Regions from separate parts of the Psychrobacillus sp. NPDC096389 genome, predicted to be linked through region 2. Evidence: riboswitches for the same ligand, from Rfam matches in the RefSeq annotation. Region 2 holds a riboswitch; the other holds the start of a gene.
The links. A riboswitch is a leader RNA that binds a small molecule or an ion and turns the genes downstream of it on or off. The one in region 2 is predicted to bind cobalamin.

Region 1 (3,197 bases), on a different contig from region 2:
TGAATTTCTATTAATAGATGATACGTTTGAACCTATTTTAAGAGAAAATGTTGCTGAAAATTTGAAACTTATTCAAAAGAAATTCATGGAAAGCTATATTACTCATAAAGATAGTATGTCTGTAGAGGAATGGCTGCCGATGGAATTGCACATTAATCTTCCCGAGAAATCAAGAGGAGAAATCCAAAAAATTAGCTCTGAAATCATTAGTACAATAACAGGGATCGAAGAAAAAAAGTTTTCATTGGAACAAGCAATTAATAATGGTCGCAGTAAGGAGTCGTGGTTTGCATCTGAGACGAAAAGGGCTTCTGCACATCTAAGTGTTCAGGAAACATCAAAATATCTTCAAAACTTGGATAATGCATTAGTTTCTGCAAATGATGCTTTATATGAGACAATCGTTACCCAAAATGGGATAGTAAATTTGAATCCGAGGCTAGATGGATTTATAGCTGAACAATATCATACCCAAACATTTAATCTGAACGCAGAGGCTACTGGTAGTGAGTACAGGGCAAAAGTTTTACAACCAGAAGGGAAGGGCTATACTAAAAATTCTGTAGATGTTGTAATTGTTGACAGTAACGGTAAAGTTGTAAAAAGATATCAATCAAAATATTGTAAAGATGCTGAAAGTACTTTAGATGCTTTTAAAAAGGGTGATTATAGAGGCCAGAGAAAACTAGTTCCAGATGGTCAAGAGACAGATATTAAAAATTCAACAAATGTGATAGAGGCACCAGATGGGACAAAAAGCAAACCATTGTCAAAAGAATCAGCGAAAAATCTACAAAAAGAAGCCCAAAGTGGGAAATGGAATGATCTGAATTGGAGCGAATATCAGGCTAAAGATTTAGCAATGGGAATCGGAAAGCAAGCTGGACAGGCTGCATTGATGGGTGCAACAATGGGAGTAGGGTTTAATGTTGCTCAAAAAGCTTGGAACGGAGAAAAGATTGATGGTGAAGAAATTATAGAAACTGCTTTGGTATCCGGTGCTGACTTTGGGATTAAGGCAGCGGCAGCAGGAGCTATAAAAGTAGGTGCAGAAAAAGGTCTTATTTCCGCTATTCCAAAAGGTACACCTGCAGGAACTATTGCAAATATTGCTCATGTAGCAGTTGAAAATGTAAAAGTTATTGGTAAAATGGCTACTGGTGAACTTACTATTAAAGAAGGAATAGATAAAATGGAACAGGTTACTGTTTCAACAGTTGCTGGAATTGCAGGTAGTGCTGAAGGTGCCGCAATTGGAGCGGCTATTGGAACTGTATTTGGTCCGATAGGTACTGCTGTTGGGGGCTTTATCGGTGGAACAGTGGGATACATGGCAGGGTCAAAAGTTGGGGAAACCGTCGTAAAGGGCGTTCAAAAGGTTCGTGAAGTTGCGAAGGATGCAATTCAATCTTTGGGAAGTACAGTTAAAACGGGTATAAGTAATGCTTGGAATGGAGTTAAAAGTCTATTAAGTTGGTAGCATTTAGGGTGCTACATCTCTATTTGTTTGGACCTAGGTTGGAGGTTTTTTTGCTGGAAGTATCGTTTAGTTGGAAAACGATATTTTCCTTTAATTCGTGGCTATAAAATCTCTGTCGACAACCATGCCATTTCATGTATAATTAAGTCGATGCATGCTAAATATTTTGAAAATAAAGGTGCTTGCTACTAACCTAGTAAGTTAAAAGGGAAGCTGGTTCAAATCCAGCACGGTCCCGCCACTGTAAATGATAGAACACTATCATGAGTCAGAAAACCTGCCTTTATGTGAAAACACTTTAGTGCCTACGAGGATAGGTGATGTGTGAGTCGGCTTGGCATTTAGTAAACCTAGCAGATTTATACCTATTCTATCTCTCGTTCATTGGACGAGAGATTTTTATTTGCACAAGAAAATGGGGGAGTAACAGATGAAGAAATTATGGAAATTATGGATGACATCCGCTTTAGCAGTATTGCTTTTGGTAGGATGTGGCCAAAAAGAAGAAACACCTGTTGAAACTAACGACAATGCACAACAACAAGAACAACCAGCAGCGGTAGAAGAAGCAGCATTCCCGATTACAATGACAGACGCAGTTGGCAATGAAATAACTTTAGAAGAAGCTCCAAAAACAATCGTTTCTATGATCCCAAGTAATACAGAAATTTTATTTGCTCTTGGGTTAAATGATGAAATCGTTGGTGTAAATGACTATGATAACTATCCAGAAGAAGCGCTAGAAAAAGAGAAAATTGGCGGACAGGAATTCAACGTAGAGAAAATCGTATCGATGAATCCAGATATCGTCTTTGCGCATGAGTCAGGTTTAGGCGTGGGTGAAGCTGGATTACAACAAATCCGCGACGCTGGTGTGAAAGTATTTGTTGTGAAAAATGCAGCAGATTTCAATGAAACATATACAACTATCGAACAAATTGGTCGTGCAACAGGTAAATTAGAAGAAGCACAAACAATTGTAGAAGATATGAAAGCAAAAGTAGAAGAAGTAAAAGAAAAAGTAGCAAAAGTAGAAACAAAGAAAACAGTATTTGTAGAAAATTCGGATGTTCCTGATATTTATACAGCTGGTAAAGGAACATTTATCCAAGAAATTTTAGACATGGTGAATGCAGAAAATATCGCAGCAGATCAAGAAGGCTGGTTTATAATGTCGCCAGAAGAAATAGTTAATCGTAACCCGGACGTAATCGTTATTATGTATAGCTATGTAGATGGAATTGTAGATAGCGTCAAAGCACGTGATGGTTTCGATACGGTTACTGCGGTTCAAAATGATGCTGTAGTACAAGTAGATGAAAACTTAACAAGTCGTACAGGTCCACGTCTTGCAGAAGGATTAGAAGAAATCGCGAAGGCAATTTACCCAGAGGTATTTAGTGAGTAAAGCCTTGATCGGCTACATCTTGTCGATTGCGGCGCTACTTGTTGCAATTTGGCTTGGTGTATCGGTCGGATCCGTTAAGGTACCGATCAGCACTTTATGGGATACGGGAGCAGATGCAATCGCGTCGAATATCGTTTGGAAAATTCGCATGCCGCGTGTTGTACTTGCGGGGTTAGTTGGTGCATCGCTAGCCATCGCAGGTGCTGCGTTTCAAGGGTTGTTAAAAAATCCGCTTGCCGATCCTTATACGTTAGGAGTGTCGTCCGGTGCCTCGGTAGGCGCCGTGACTACGCTCTTTTTCGGTATTTC
Region 2 (3,197 bases):
AGAGCGCATAATACGTTTCATCAAGTCGATTGCAGGAACCGTTTCACGAGATAGACGACTGTCATTCACGCATTCCTCGTACTTTTGGCGGAATGAACCTTCCCCGCGTTTTTCATCATAGAAGTCTTCCAATGAATAACCTTTTAACTGACGTACTTCATGTGGGTCAAATAAATGCCATTCTTCCCGTGCATCTACCTTTTCCATAAATAAATCCGGTAAGCAAACACCTGTGAAAATATCGTGCGCACGAAGACGGTCATCTCCATTGTTTAAACGTAAATCTAAAAATGTGAAAATATCTTTATGCCAAACATCTAAGTAAACAGCAACCGCTCCTTGACGCTGACCAAGCTGATCTACACTCACTGCTGTGTTATTTAATTGTTTAATCCAAGGAAGTACACCACTGGATGCCCCTACAAATCCTCGAATCGAAGAACCACGGCTACGTACTTTCCCCATATACACACCAATCCCACCACCGAATTTGGACAGTGTTGCCACATCTGTGTTGCTGTCATATATTCCTTGCAAACTGTCGTCTACTGTGTCGATGAAGCAACTAGAAAGTTGTCCGTGCGGCTTTCCTGCATTTGAAAGTGTTGGGGTTGCTACAGTCATATACAAATTGCTCATTGCCCAATATGATTCTTGTATTTTCGCAAGACGAGATTCTTGCTCATCTTTCATTAATGTCATTGCAATCATCATCCAACGCTCTTGCGGAAGTTCCACGATGGAATTATCGAAGTCTTTTGCGACATAGCGATCTAGCAATGTTTTTAAGCCAATATAAGTGAATAAATTATCGCGGTTTGGAACAATTATTTCGGCTAATTGTTGTAGTTCTTCGGGTGAATAAGCTTCTGTAATGCGTTTGTCATAAAGTCCCTTAGAAACTAGCAATTGTACATTGCTTGCAAACTTACTGTAAACTCTATCTGCTGAAGTGCCTCTTATTTGAGCTACCTTTTCATATACGTCTGCTAAATGAATGCGGGCTGCAACAAATGTCCAGTATGGCTCTTGTTCGTCTAGAAAGCTTAGTGCTTCTAGCGACATCGATTTCGCCCATGCAGATGTCGTTCCTTCTGGATGTTTTGCTATCCATTTCTCATGTACTTTCACTAATGGAGCAATGTTCGTTTCTCCAAATTCATTTATTAGTTGGTGTAATAGTTCTTGTTTTGTAGTGTTTGATATCGTTGTCATATAAATTCCTCCTTAGTTATTTGGTCAATGAGTAGATATGTAGTCGTCAAATTTTGGAGACACAAAAAAGCGATGTCTCAAGCCTCTTCGGCTGAGTCATCGCTCAAAATTTAAAAGTAGGAAACAATAGAACCAATTCTTTAAAATGATTAAAAAGGTCCTTCGCCTCCACCTCTCAACCCCCGAAGAAAGTGTTGCTTCATACGATAAAAAAGGCAGGTCTACTGGCTCGTGTTTCATCCTTCTGCTGTCCTTCCCACGATCGCTCGCAGTGGTTAATTCAACAGTTGTCGACACTTACAGTTGCGGGGACAGCTTCGGTATTGCACCGAATTCCCTTTTAAACCATAAAGGTACCTAATTATCGTCAAAATACTATATGTTGTGTTTTATTTTCTAATATAGCCTAACATATTGTGTTTAGACTTGTACAGTGGAAAGAATCAATTGCATCCAAAGAATCATTTTAACAGTTATTTGACCAAATAAAAAGATGGACATCCGTAAAATGTCCACCTCTTTTCATTACATAAAAACGATAATTGCTAACACTGCCGCTAACACCAAACGGTATATAGCAAATGGCATTAATTTAATTCGCGAAATTAATTTTAAGAAAAATTTGATCGAAATTAAAGCAAATACAAATGCACTAATAAAACCTACTGCATAAAAGCCCATATCATTCATATTAATATGTTCCCAATTCTTCATAACAGACACTAAACTTGCCCCGGCCATAATTGGCACAGCCATGATGAAAGTAAAATCTGCTGCGGTTTTATGGCTCATTCCGAACAATACACCACCAGAAATCGTTGCACCTGAACGAGAGAATCCTGGCCATAATGATAGACATTGAACCAATCCCACTTTAAATGCTTGGGCATATGTAATTTGGTCCAAACTAACGATTTTCGGTTTTTTCGGTCCAAACTTATCCGCAACAATCATTAAAATAGACCCAGCTATAAGGCTAAAAATAACTGTCTTTACACCAAACAAATTATCATCAATAAAATCTTTAAGTGCGAATCCTAAAATAACAGCAGGGAGCATTCCAACAATTACATGTAATAAATTGAACTGTTTACTCGATTGCTCGCTATCTATTTTATACAATCCTACTAAACTAAATAATCGTTTCCACATAACTACGACTACCGCTAAAATCGATCCCAATTGTACAACGATCTTAAATGTATTTGCTGAATACATACCTAAAAACTCTTCTGTTTTTAGCCACATGTCATCCACAATAATCATATGACCTGTAGATGAAACAGGTGCAAACTCTGTCATACCTTCAACAAACCCTAATATTAATGCTCTTAATAATTCTAGAAATTCCATAAGATCTCCTTAGTCACGTTTTTTAAAATACCAAACAATAAATGCGATACCTACAACTGCTAAAATTGCATACACAATATTAGAGTAAATATCCATATACCCAACAATTTCATCCCAATTCTCCCCGACAGCTGCTCCAACTGAAACTAAAACCGTATTCCATATAAGTGTTCCTAGCGTCGTGAACAATAGAAACAGGCTAAACTTCATATTCGACATACCAGCGGGAATTGATATCAAACTTCTAACAAGCGGAACTAATCTTCCGAAAAATACCGCCCACACTCCGTATTTGTCGAACCAAGCATCTGCCTTATGAATATCTTTAATCGTTAGTCGTAAAATCTTCCCATACTTCTGCACTATTTTCTCTAAGCGCTCTACATCTAACAGTGTACCGATCCAATATAAAATAGCTGCTCCAATAACCGAACCAGCAGTCGACGCAACAATTATGCCAAACTTGGTCATCAATGTTGTTGTCGTCATAAATCCTCCAAGCGTTAAAATTACTTCTGAAGGAATTGGTGGGAAAATATTTTCTACTAATATTAGTAAAAATACACCCAGGTATCCAAACTGGTTCATCCAGTCTGCAATCCACGCTTCCATTATACTCCCACGTCCTC

Region 1: another riboswitch for cobalamin. It lies ahead of ACIQ38_RS01685 (ABC transporter substrate-binding protein); the one in region 2 lies ahead of ACIQ38_RS15660 (ribonucleoside-diphosphate reductase subunit alpha).

Annotation. Positions count from the first base shown of each region.
Region 1 is NZ_JBIWFB010000001.1:338,197-341,393, forward strand. Features, by position in the region: gene ACIQ38_RS01680 (hypothetical protein) at 1-1,480, shown strand, start outside; cobalamin riboswitch at 1,640-1,779, shown strand; gene ACIQ38_RS01685 (ABC transporter substrate-binding protein) at 1,911-2,888, shown strand; gene ACIQ38_RS01690 (FecCD family ABC transporter permease) at 2,893-3,197, shown strand, end outside.
Region 2 is NZ_JBIWFB010000006.1:146,149-149,345, reverse strand. Features, by position in the region: gene ACIQ38_RS15660 (ribonucleoside-diphosphate reductase subunit alpha) at 1-1,215, opposite strand, end outside; cobalamin riboswitch at 1,413-1,590, opposite strand; gene ACIQ38_RS15655 (undecaprenyl-diphosphate phosphatase) at 1,741-2,568, opposite strand; gene ACIQ38_RS15650 (DedA family protein) at 2,578-3,180, opposite strand; gene ACIQ38_RS15645 (metallophosphoesterase) at 3,180-3,197, opposite strand, start outside.